Regions from separate parts of the Pseudomonas sp. GW823-FHT06E10 genome, predicted to be linked through region 3. Evidence: predicted binding sites of a transcription regulator. Region 3 holds the regulator's gene; each other region holds the start of a gene.
The links. Region 3 encodes sigma-54, which starts transcription at its own class of promoters, with help from an activator protein. Its sites were predicted from a motif close to ANTGGCATNNANNTTGCTNT; they were not measured.
Positions count from the first base shown of each region.

Region 1 (4,164 bases), on a different contig from region 3:
TGGCGCAACCCCGAGAACTTCGTGGTGGTGTCGGATGTGTATCCCACCGTCTCGGCACAGGCGGCCGATCTGATTTTGCCGACGGCGATGTGGGTCGAGAAAGAGGGCGCTTACGGCAACGCGGAGCGGCGTACGCAGTTCTGGCATCAACTGGTCTCGGCGCCGGGTGACGCCAAGTCGGACCTTTGGCAATTGGTCGAGTTTTCCAAGCGTTTTAAAACCGACGAGGTCTGGCCGCAGGAACTGTTGGACGGCTCACCGCAATACAAGGGCAAGACCCTGTATGAGGTGCTGTTCAAGAATGGCCAGGTCGATCAGTTCCCTGTTGAACAAATGGCGGCGGGCTATCAGAACGACGAGGCCCGGGATTTCGGTTTCTACCTGCAAAAAGGTCTGTTCGAAGAATATGCCCAGTTCGGCCGTGGACATGGTCATGACTTGGCGCCCTTTGATCGTTATCACTCCGAGCGCGGGTTGCGCTGGCCTGTCGTCGAAGGCAAGGAAACGCTTTGGCGCTTCCGCGAAGGTTACGATCCGTATGTCGAGAAGGGCAGTGGCGTGCAGTTCTACGGCTACCCCGATAAGAAGGCAATCATCTTCGCGCTGCCTTACGAGCCTCCTGCGGAAGCCCCGGACGCGGACTTCCCGTTCTGGTTGAGCACCGGTCGGGTGCTTGAGCATTGGCACACCGGGACTATGACCCAGCGTGTCGAAGAACTTTATAAAGCGGTCCCCGATGCGCTGGTCTACATGCACCCGGCCGATGCCAAGGCCTTGAATGCCCGGCGTGGCAGCGAAGTAAAGCTGATCAGTCGGCGCGGCGAGATGCGTGCACGGATTGAAACCCGGGGGCGCAACAAGCCGCCCCAAGGCCTGGTGTTCGTGCCGTTTTTCGATGCCAACAAGCTGATCAACAAAGTCACGCTTGATGCGACGGACCCGATCTCCAAACAGACCGATTACAAGAAATGCGCGATCAGGATTGAGTTGATCAAGACGGCATAAGGAGAGCTTTCATGAATTATCGTTCGCTGTCCTTGCTTGTCATGCTGCTGATGTGGCTGCCCGCGACATTTGCGGCAGAACCCGGTTACCCACTGGATGCGCCGGCACCGGATGGGCGGCGAGTCGGCGGGACCCTGACCCAGGAGCTGCCGGCACCGCCCATTGCCGAAGACGAGAACAAGGACCTCAAGCGTGAGCGTAATTACCCCGATCAACCGCCCACCATACCCCACAGCATTCGCGGGTATGCCATCGACATGAACAGCAACAAGTGCCTGACCTGCCACAGTCGCGCCAACAGTGCGCGTACCCAGGCGCCGATGATCAGCATCACTCACTACATGGACCGTGACGGCCAGGCATTGGCGGCGGTGTCGCCGCGCCGATATTTCTGCAACCAGTGTCACGTGCCGCAAAAGGATGTGAAGCCACTGGTGAACAACAGCTTCAAGAACATCGACCAGGTCTTGCAAGACGAAATCAACCACCAGCCGAAACCTTGAGGAAAGGCCATGAAATCTTTGCTTGCCTTGCTCAAGGATTATTGGGGTGTGCTGCGTCGGCCCAGCGTGCATTACAGCCTGGGTTTCCTGACTCTCGGCGGGTTTATCGCCGGGGTGATTTTCTGGGGTGGGTTCAACACCGCGCTGGAAGCGACCAACACCGAGAAGTTCTGCACGTCCTGCCATGAAATGCGCGACAACGTTTTTGTCGAGTTGCAGGAAACCATTCACTACACCAACCGCTCGGGCGTGCGCGCCACGTGCCCGGACTGTCACGTCCCCCATGAGTGGACGCACAAGATCGCCCGCAAGATGCAGGCTTCCAAGGAGGTCTGGGGCAAGCTGTTCGGCACTATCAGTACCCGGGACAAGTTTCTGGGCATGCGCCGGGAGCTGGCCGAACACGAGTGGGCACGGCTCAAGGCCAACGATTCCCGGGAGTGTCGCAACTGCCATAACTTCGAGTTCATGGACTTCACACGCCAGGGTAAACGCGCCGCCAACATGCACTCCACCTCCTTGGCCAGTGGCCAGGCGACCTGTATCGATTGCCATAAAGGCATTGCCCACAAATTGCCCGACATGAGCGGCGTGAAAGGTTGGTAGCCGGCTTTTCACGGCATTGCCGCCAAGCGGCATAACCGCGCCGGTTTTTCGTCTTCGATACATCGTTCGATTCCCTTCTGATTAGCCTCCAGCCCCTTGTTTAAAGGGGGTTGGAGCCGCTGCGCGCAAGTTGGTCTGCAAATTGCTACAACCTGCGCAACACAGCAGTGGGCGGCAAACGTCCGGCAGGCAGAGGAAAGAGTGTGGACAAGTACCTTTATGTGGCAATGACCGGCGCCAGCCAGAATGCACTGGCGCAAAAGGCTCATGCCAACAACCTCGCGAACATCTCCACCAACGGCTTCCAGAAAGACCTGGAGCAGGCCCGTTCGATGCCGGTGTTCGGTGACAGCTTTCCGGCGCGTGCGTTTGCCATGTCCGAACGCCCGGCCACGGATTTCTCCCCCGGCTCACTGGTGGAAACCGGCCGCGACCTCGACGTTGCCGTGCAAGGCAACGGCTGGATTGCCGTACAGAACCCCGATGGCGGTGAAAGCTACGTGCGCACCGGCAGCCTGAATGTTGACGCCCTGGGTGTGCTGCGCGCCGGCAACGGCATGCCGGTCATGGGCAATGGCGGGCCGATTTCCGTGCCGCCGGAGCAGCAGATCGAAGTCGGCGAGGACGGCACCATCAGCATCCGCGCGATGGGCGAAGGTCCCCGGGTGATGGCGGAAGTCGACCGCATCAAGCTGGTCAACCCGGACTTCAAGAACATGACCAAGGGCCTGGATGGTTCGATCCACACCAAGGACGGCGCGCCTGCGCAGGCCGATGCCAACGTCAAGCTGGTGTCCGGGTTCCTCGAATCGAGCAACGTCAATGCCGTGGAGGAGATGACCTCCGTTCTGGCCCTGGCCAAGCAGTTCGAGCTGCACATCAAGATGATGAACACCGCCAAAGACGATGACCAGGCCATGGCTCGGGTCTTGCAGATCAGCTAATTACCAGAACGTCGCGCCGTAAAACAGGCGCACGAGGAGAATCGAATGCTTCCGGCTCTATGGGTTGCCAAAACAGGTCTGTCCGCCCAGGACACCAACCTGACCACCATTTCCAACAACCTGGCCAACGTGTCGACCACGGGTTTCAAACGTGACCGCGCCGAGTTCCAGGACCTGCTCTACCAGATCAAGCGCCAGCCAGGCGCCCAGTCGACCCAGGACAGCGAACTGCCGTCGGGTCTGCAACTGGGTACCGGTGTGCGCATCGTCGGTACCCAGAAAAACTTCACCGCCGGCAGCCTGCAAACCACCGAGCAGCCGCTGGACATGGCCATCGACGGCCGTGGTTTCTTCCAGATCCTGCAACCGGACGGCACCACGTCCTACACCCGTGACGGTACGTTCCACCTGGACTCCAACGGCCAGATCGTCAACGCCAGCGGCTTTGCCCTGGAGCCGGCCATTGTCATTCCGAACGACGCGCAGACCTTCACGGTCGGCCGCGACGGCACCGTGTCCATCACCGTTGCCGGCAACCCGGCAGCCCAGGTGATCGGCAACCTGCAAACCGCCGACTTCATCAACCCGGCCGGCCTGCAGGCGGTGGGCAACAACCTGTTCCTGGAAACCGCCGCCAGTGGCGCGCCGCAAGTCGGCACTCCGGGCCTGAACGGTTTCGGCTCCACGCTGCAGAACACCCTGGAAACGTCCAACGTCAGCACCGTTGAGGAGATGGTCAACATGATCACCACCCAGCGCGCCTACGAGATGAACTCCAAGGTGATCTCCACCGCCGACCAGATGCTCTCGTTCGTAACGCAGAATCTGTAATCAAGTCTATGTGGCGGCCATTGGGCCGCCTGCAACACCGTGAGGTAGGGTCATGAATCGCTATGTATCTGTTCTGGCACTGAGTGGGATCACCGCGCTCGCAGGTTGCGTGCCTGCGACGCCCAAGCCCAATGACCCTTACTACGCTCCGGTGTTGCCGCGCACGCCGTTGCCGGCGGCCGCGAACAATGGCTCGATCTATCAGGCCGGTTTCGAACAGAACCTCTACAGCGACCGCAAGGCGTTCCGGGTCGGTGACATCATCACCATCACCC
Region 1 is NZ_JBXAHJ010000011.1:39,935-44,098, forward strand. Features, by position in the region: gene napA (nitrate reductase catalytic subunit NapA) at 1-1,005, shown strand, start outside; gene AC1Q6Y_RS18400 (nitrate reductase cytochrome c-type subunit) at 1,047-1,508, shown strand; gene AC1Q6Y_RS18405 (cytochrome c3 family protein) at 1,518-2,114, shown strand; gene AC1Q6Y_RS18410 (flagellar basal body rod protein FlgF) at 2,318-3,058, shown strand; gene flgG (flagellar basal-body rod protein FlgG) at 3,104-3,889, shown strand; gene flgH (flagellar basal body L-ring protein FlgH) at 3,942-4,164, shown strand, end outside.
Region 1: the regulator sigma-54 is predicted to act here: its motif matches at 2,244-2,263, upstream of AC1Q6Y_RS18410 (flagellar basal body rod protein FlgF).

Region 2 (4,164 bases), on a different contig from region 3:
GATGCCGCACCAGTGTGGCAAAGCCGAATTTCGAGGCGTTGTCAGCGAGGCTGAACATGGACTCGCCGAAAAACAGCTGGCCCATCGCCAGGCCGTAGAGCCCGCCCACCAGTTCGTCCCCGTCCCACACTTCCACCGAGTGCGCGTGGCCACGCCTGTGCAGTTCGATGTAGGCGTCCTGCATGGCCTCGGTGATCCAGGTGCCGTCGGCGTAATCCCGGGGCGCGGCACAGGCGCGGATGACGGCGGCGAAGTCCTGGTCAAAGGTCACTTGATAGCGTTGCTGGCGTAGCAGTTTGTTCAGGCTGCGCGAGACGTGCAATTCGTCGGGAAACAGCACCGTACGCGGGTCCGGAGACCACCAGAGGATTGGCTGGCCCTCGGAAAACCAAGGGAAGCAGCCGTGGCGATAAGCCGAGATCAGCCGATCGGCGGACAGATCACCACCGGCGGCCAGCAGCCCGTTGGGGTCGCGCATGGCCTTTTCCAGTGGTGGGAAATGCAAGGTATTGCGTTGTAACCAAGTCAGCATGGCATCCGGGCTTGCAGAAGGGGAGGGCAGTGGCGGGTGTTGGCCCGCCATAAAGTTTGCCTTCAAACGGTTGGAATGTCGTCCAGGTATTTTTCAGCGTCCAGCGCCGCCATGCAACCGGCACCGGCAGATGTAACGGCCTGGCGATAAACGTGGTCGGCCACGTCACCGGCGGCAAACACACCTGCAATCGCCGTAGCGGTGGCATCGCCTTCGCTGCCACCCTTGACCTGCAGATACCCGTCGCGCATTTCCAGTTGGCCCGTGAACAGGTCGGTGTTGGGTTTGTGGCCGATGGCGATAAACACCCCGGCCAGCGGCAGCTCCCGGGTTTCACCTGTGTGACTGTCCCGCAGGCGGGCACCGGTCACGCCGCTGGCATCGCCGAGCACTTCGTCCAGGTTTTGGTTCCAGTGCAGGCGAACATTGCCGTTGGCGGCCTTTTCAAAGAGTTTGTCCTGGAGGATTTTCTCCGAGCGCAGTTTGTCGCGCCGATGGATCAGGTGCACTTCTTTGGCGATGTTCGACAGGTACAAGGCTTCCTCGACCGCCGTGTTGCCGCCGCCGACCACGGCAACCACTTGATTGCGATAGAAAAATCCATCACAGGTCGCGCACGCCGAAACTCCTTTGCCGGCGAACGCTTCTTCCGACGGCAGGCCCAGGTATTGCGCGGAGGCGCCGGTGGCAATGATCAAGGCGTCGCAGGTGTAGGTGCCGCCATCGCCGATCAGCTCGAACGGCCGTTGTTGCAACTTGGCGGTATGGATGTGGTCGTAAACGATCTCGGTGGCAAAGCGTTCGGCGTGTTTTTGCATGCGATCCATCAGCACCGGTCCGGTCAGGCCTTCAACGTCGCCTGGCCAGTTATCCACTTCGACGGTGGTGGTGAGCTGGCCACCTGCCTGGATGCCGGTAATGACAACCGGCTTGAGGTTGGCGCGGGCGGCATAAACTGCCGCGCTGTAACCGGCAGGGCCGGAGCCCAGGATAATCAGGCGGGAATGCTTCGCTTCGCTCATAAAAAACACCTCATAAGCCTTTGTCACCAAAGAGAATGCATGCTCAAATTGAATGGCATGTCATGTGCTGTTGACTATGCTGCATCCAAGGGTCTCAAGCATGGCGTCGTGCGTACAAACCCGTACAATGCCCTGCGTGTTACATATATTCAGTGTGCGCCGTGTTTATAGAAACAGGGGTGCAGTGTTAAAAGTAGTCCCGGTTACACGTGTTAACTTTATTACCTGCCTGGATTGGGCAGTTTTTTCGCGGTTTTTATAGACATTCACCAGATGGACGCGCCATTGGCGCAGGAAAAGAAGCGTTTTGAAGAAATCCACCGCAGCACCCAAACCAGCCGTCGTGCCGCTCTGGCGCCAGCACTTGCACTACCGACTCAAGGAAGGTGCGCTGATCGCCATCGGTGCCTTGTGCCTGTTCCTGATGATGGCCTTGTTGACCTATGGCAAGGACGATCCGGGCTGGAGTCATAACAGCAAGATCGACGATGTACAGAACTTCGGCGGGCCAGCGGGCTCCTACAGCGCCGATATCCTGTTCATGGTGCTGGGTTACTTCGCCTACATCTTCCCGTTGCTGCTGGCCATCAAGGCGTACCAGATCTTCCGCCAGCGTCACGAGCCGTGGCAGTGGAGCGGGTGGCTGTTCTCCTGGCGCCTGATCGGCCTGGTGTTCCTGGTGCTGTCGGGCGCCGCTCTGGCCCATATCCATTTTCATGCCGCGACCGGTCTGCCGGCCGGTGCGGGCGGTGCGCTGGGGGAAAGCCTCGGCGAACTGGCCAGGAACGCCCTGAATATCCAGGGCAGCACGCTGTTGTTCATTGCGTTGTTCCTGTTCGGCCTGACTGTGTTTACCGACCTGTCGTGGTTCAAGGTGATGGACATCACCGGCAAGATCACCCTCGATCTGTTCGAACTGTTCCAGGGCGCCGCCAATCGCTGGTGGGCGGCCCGTACCGAGCGCAAACAGCTGGTTGCCCAGTTGCGTGAAGTCGACGACCGTATGGATGAAGTGGTTGCGCCGACCGTTACCGACAAACGCGAGCAGGCCAAGGTCAAGGAACGTCTGATCGAACGTGAGCAAGCCCTGAGCAAGCACATGTCCGAGCGCGAGAAGCAGGTGCCGCCGGTGATTGCGCCCGCGCCGCCAAAGCCCGCCGCACCGAGCAAACGCGTCGAGAAAGAAAAGCAGGCGCCGCTGTTCGTCGACAGTGCCGTGGAAGGCACCTTACCGCCGATTTCGATTCTCGACCCGGCGGAAAAGAAACAACTCAATTACTCGCCTGAATCCCTGGCTGCGGTCGGCCACTTGCTGGAAATCAAGCTCAAGGAATTCGGCGTTGAAGTCGCAGTGGATTCGATCCACCCGGGCCCGGTGATCACCCGTTACGAAATCCAGCCGGCGGCCGGGGTAAAAGTCAGCCGAATCTCCAACCTGGCCAAAGACCTGGCCCGTTCCCTGGCCGTGACCAGCGTGCGCGTGGTGGAAGTGATTCCGGGCAAGACCACGGTCGGTATCGAGATTCCCAACGAAGATCGGCAGATCGTGCGTTTCTCCGAGGTGTTGTCGACTCCGGAATACGACAACTTCAAATCCCCGGTCACCCTGGCCCTGGGCCATGACATCGGCGGCAAGCCGGTCATCACCGACCTTGCGAAAATGCCGCACTTGCTGGTCGCCGGTACCACCGGTTCCGGTAAGTCGGTGGGTGTGAACGCGATGATCCTGTCGATCCTGTTCAAGTCTGGCCCGGAAGACGCCAAGCTGATCATGATCGACCCGAAAATGCTGGAACTGTCGATCTACGAAGGCATTCCGCACCTGCTGTGCCCGGTTGTCACCGACATGAAAGACGCCGCCAACGCCCTGCGCTGGAGCGTTGCCGAGATGGAGCGACGCTACAAGCTGATGGCCAAGATGGGCGTGCGAAACCTGTCGGGCTTCAACGCCAAGGTCAAGGAAGCCCAGGACGCCGGCGAGCCGTTGAGTGATCCGCTGTACAAGCGTGAAAGCATCCACGACGAAGCGCCACTGCTGCAGAAGCTGCCGACCATCGTGGTCGTAGTCGACGAATTCGCCGACATGATGATGATCGTCGGCAAGAAGGTTGAAGAACTGATCGCCCGTATCGCGCAAAAGGCTCGTGCGGCCGGTATCCACTTGATCCTTGCGACCCAGCGTCCGTCGGTGGATGTGATCACCGGTCTGATCAAGGCCAACATCCCGACCCGCATGGCGTTCCAGGTATCGAGCAAGATCGACTCGCGGACCATCATCGACCAGGGCGGCGCCGAACAACTGCTGGGCCACGGTGACATGCTCTACATGCCGCCGGGTACCAGCCTGCCGATTCGTGTTCACGGTGCTTTCGTGTCCGACGATGAGGTTCACCGCGTGGTGGAAGCCTGGAAGCTGCGGGGTGCGCCGGAATACAACGACGACATCCTCAATGGCGTCGAAGAGGCGGGCAGTGGCTTTGAAGGCAGCAGCGGTGGCGGCGACGGTGACGATCCCGAGGCCGACGCGCTGTACGACGAAGCGGTCCAGTTTGTGCTGGAAAGCCGTCGTGCCTCCATTTCCGCGGTTCAGCGCAAGCTGAAGATCGGCTA
Region 2 is NZ_JBXAHJ010000003.1:432,552-436,715, reverse strand. Features, by position in the region: gene aat (leucyl/phenylalanyl-tRNA--protein transferase) at 1-532, opposite strand, end outside; gene trxB (thioredoxin-disulfide reductase) at 595-1,554, opposite strand; gene AC1Q6Y_RS07660 (DNA translocase FtsK) at 1,862-4,164, shown strand, end outside.
Region 2: the regulator sigma-54 is predicted to act here: its motif matches at 1,606-1,625, upstream of AC1Q6Y_RS07660 (DNA translocase FtsK).

Region 3 (4,164 bases):
GGCAAGACCACCTGCTTCTACATGATCGTCGGCCTGGTGCAAGCCGACCAGGGCCGCGTCCTGATCGATGACCTGGACGTCAGCCACCAACCGATGCACGGCCGCGCAAAGGCTGGTATCGGCTACTTGCCGCAAGAAGCATCGATCTTCCGCAAACTGTCGGTGGCCGACAACATCATGGCCATCCTCGAGACCCGCAAGGAACTCGACAAGGCCGGTCGTCGCAAGGAGCTGGAAAGCCTGCTGCAGGAATTCCACATCAGCCACATCCGCGACAACCTGGGCATGAGCCTGTCCGGTGGTGAGCGCCGTCGCGTGGAAATCGCCCGCGCCCTGGCCACCAACCCGAAATTCATCCTCCTCGACGAGCCCTTCGCCGGCGTGGACCCGATTTCGGTCGGCGACATCAAGCAGATCATTCACCACCTCAAGGCCAAGGGCATTGGCGTGCTGATCACGGACCACAACGTTCGTGAAACCCTGGATATCTGTGAAACCGCCTATATCGTCAATGACGGCCAACTGATTGCCGAAGGCGACGCAGAGACCATCCTGGCCAACGACCTGGTCAAGGAAGTGTATCTGGGCCATGAGTTCCGCCTGTAAGCGCTGAGCCGTGCCCAGGCAGTTGCCCGGGCACCTGACCAGCCACTCACCAGCGCTTCCGTGCCGACAAGCGTGGTCAGCCCTCGACAAGGGCAGCGCTGCAACACAGCTTTATAGTTTTTTATTGTTACAGCGCTCTAGGCAAACCCTTTAGTTTCAGGCATATAATTTGCTTAAGTTTGGCGCCCCGGCGCCCTGTAGTGGATGGCGCATGTGCGCCGGCGAATAAGGTGTTAAGCCCCTGCCATGAAACCATCGCTAGTCTTGAGAATGGGCCAGCAGCTGACGATGACACCGCAGCTGCAACAGGCCATCCGCCTGCTCCAATTGTCGACCCTGGACCTGCAACAGGAAATCCAGGAGGCCCTGGAGTCCAATCCGATGCTCGAACGCCAGGAAGAAGGCGACGACTTCGACAATTCCGACCCCCTGGCCGACAACGCCGAACAAAAGCCCAACACCGACATCCAGGAGCCCTCCTACCAGGAGAGCGCCCCGACGGTTGATAACCTCGATGAGGGTGACTGGAACGAGCGTATCCCCAACGAACTCCCCGTCGACACCGCGTGGGAAGATGTTTACCAGACCAGCGCCAGCAGCCTGCCCAGCAATGATGATGACGAGTGGGACTTCACCACCCGCACCTCGGCCGGCGAAAGCCTGCAGAGCCACTTGCTGTGGCAACTGAACCTGGCCCCGATGTCCGACACCGATCGCCTGATCGCCGTAACCCTGATCGACTGCATCAACAATCAGGGCTACCTGGACGAAACCCTCGAGGAAATCCTCGAAGCGTTCGACCCGGAACTGGACATCGAACTGGACGAAATCGAAGCCGTCCTGCACCGCATCCAGCAATTCGAGCCCGCCGGCATCGGCGCCCGCAACCTGGGCGAATGCCTGCTGCTGCAATTGCGCCAGCTGCCTGCCAAGACCCCTTGGCTGGCCGAGGCCAAGCGCCTGGTCACCGATTACATCGACCTGCTTGGCAGCCGCGACTACAGCCAGTTGATGCGTCGCATGAAGCTCAAGGAAGATGAGCTGCGCCAGGTCATCGAGCTGGTCCAGAGCCTCAACCCGCGCCCGGGCTCGCAGATCGAGTCCACCGAAGCCGAGTACGTCGTTCCTGACGTCATCGTGCGCAAGGACAACGAGCGCTGGCTGGTGGAGCTCAATCAGGAGTCGGTGCCACGGCTGCGGGTCAATGCCCAGTACGCCGGTTTCGTGCGCCGCGCCGACACCAGCGCCGACAATACCTTCATGCGCAATCAGTTGCAGGAGGCCCGCTGGTTCATCAAGAGCCTGCAAAGCCGCAATGAAACCCTGATGAAGGTTGCCACCCAGATCGTCGAGCATCAGCGCGGCTTTCTGGAGTACGGCGACGAAGCCATGAAGCCGCTGGTCCTGCATGACATCGCCGAAGCGGTCGGCATGCATGAATCGACGATTTCACGGGTGACCACCCAGAAGTTCATGCACACCCCCCGGGGCATTTATGAACTGAAGTACTTTTTTTCCAGTCACGTAAGCACCTCCGAAGGCGGCGAATGCTCGTCCACGGCGATCCGGGCGATCATCAAAAAACTGGTTGCAGCGGAAAATCAGAAAAAGCCGTTGAGTGACAGCAAGATCGCTGGTTTACTGGAGGCACAAGGCATTCAGGTGGCTCGCCGCACCGTCGCCAAGTACCGCGAATCCCTCGGGATCGCGCCTTCGAGCGAACGCAAGCGGTTGATGTAGGGCCACGCCACAGCGTTCCAGTGGTAGATCATCTGATCTGCCGCTTTATGCACTGGCAACGAAGGAGAAGCTGTATGCAAGTCAACATCAGTGGACACCAACTGGAAGTGACCGAACCTCTTCGCACCTACATCGGCGAAAAACTCGAACGATTGGAGCGACATTTCGACAAGATCACTAATGTGCAGGTCACGATGACCGTCGAAAAACTGAAGCAGAAAATCGAAGCCACGCTGCATATTCCCGGGAATGAAGTGGTCGCCAACGCGGAACATACCGATATGTATGCCGCGATCGACGCACTCACCGACAAGCTGGATAAACAACTCAAAAAGCATAAGGAAAAGACCCAGAGCCTCCTCCAGGGCGCAACCGGTCGTTAACACTCCCAACCCATGATCCGACTTGAAAGTATCCTGACCCCCGGCCGTTCCCTGGTGAACGTGCCGGGAGGCAGTAAAAAGAAAGCCCTCGAACAAATTGCCAATCTTATCGCCCGCGAAGTGCCGGCCCTGGAGATGCAAGATGTCTTCGAGGCGCTGATCGCCCGTGAAAAACTCGGTTCCACCGGGTTTGGCAATGGCATCGCTATTCCACATTGCCGTCTCAAGGGCTGTGTTTCGCCCATCAGTGCATTGATGCACCTGGACGCCCCTATCGATTTCGACGCCATCGACGGCGCGCCGGTTGACCTGCTGTTCGTGCTGTTGGTCCCGGAAGCCGCCACCGATGCGCACCTTGAGCTGCTGCGACAGATCGCCAGCATGCTCGACCGCAAGGAAGTTCGCGAAAAGCTGCGTAGTGCTGCAAGCAACGAAGCCCTGTATCAGGTTGTCCTTGACGAGCAAAACGGTCAGTAATCATGCGCTTGATCATCGTCAGTGGCCGTTCCGGCTCAGGTAAAAGTACCGCCCTCGACGTTCTTGAGGACAGCGGCTACTACTGCATCGACAACCTGCCAGCCGGTCTGCTGCCGGAGCTGGCCGAACGCGCCCTGGTTCATACCGAGATGTTGCAGCCGCTGGTCGCCGTTTCCATTGACGCGCGCAACCTGCCCAGCCACCTGTCACGCTTCCCCGACCTGCTCGAGGAAGTCCGTGCCCGCCACATCCAGTGCGATGTGCTGTACCTGGACGCCGACGAAGAAACACTGCTCAAGCGCTTCTCGGAAACCCGACGGCGTCACCCCCTGACCAACGCCAACCGCTCGCTGGCCGAAGCCATCAGCGTCGAGAGCGTCCTGCTCGGGCCGATTGCCGACCTCGCCGATCTCAAGATCAACACTACCAGCCTGAACCTGTATCAACTGCGCGATGCCATCAAACTGCGCCTGTTGAATCAACCGGAACCCGGTACTGCGTTCCTGGTGGAATCCTTCGGCTTCAAGCGCGGCATGCCGGTGGACGCCGACCTGGTGTTCGATGTGCGCTGCCTGCCCAACCCTTACTGGAAACCGGAGTTGCGCGAACAGTCCGGGCTCGATCAACCGGTTGCCGAATACCTGGCGGCTCAGCCGGATGTCGAAGAGATGTTCCAGGACATTTCCACATACCTGCTAAAGTGGCTGCCTCGCTTTGCCGCCAGCAACCGCGCCTACGTCACCATTGCCATTGGCTGCACTGGCGGACATCACCGTTCCGTCTACCTGACCGAGCGTCTGGGGCAAACGCTGCAACAATCCCTGAAGAACGTCCAGGTCCGCCACCGCGACCTCAGCTAAAGGATTCACATCGCGATGCCTGCTCTGGAAATCGAAATCATCAATAAACTGGGTCTGCACGCTCGCGCTTCTGCAAAATTCGTTGGGGTAGCAGGTCA
Region 3 is NZ_JBXAHJ010000013.1:13,239-17,402, forward strand. Features, by position in the region: gene lptB (LPS export ABC transporter ATP-binding protein) at 1-606, shown strand, start outside; gene AC1Q6Y_RS20300 (RNA polymerase factor sigma-54) at 853-2,346, shown strand; gene hpf (ribosome hibernation-promoting factor, HPF/YfiA family) at 2,421-2,729, shown strand; gene ptsN (PTS IIA-like nitrogen regulatory protein PtsN) at 2,742-3,206, shown strand; gene rapZ (RNase adapter RapZ) at 3,209-4,066, shown strand; gene AC1Q6Y_RS20320 (HPr family phosphocarrier protein) at 4,082-4,164, shown strand, end outside.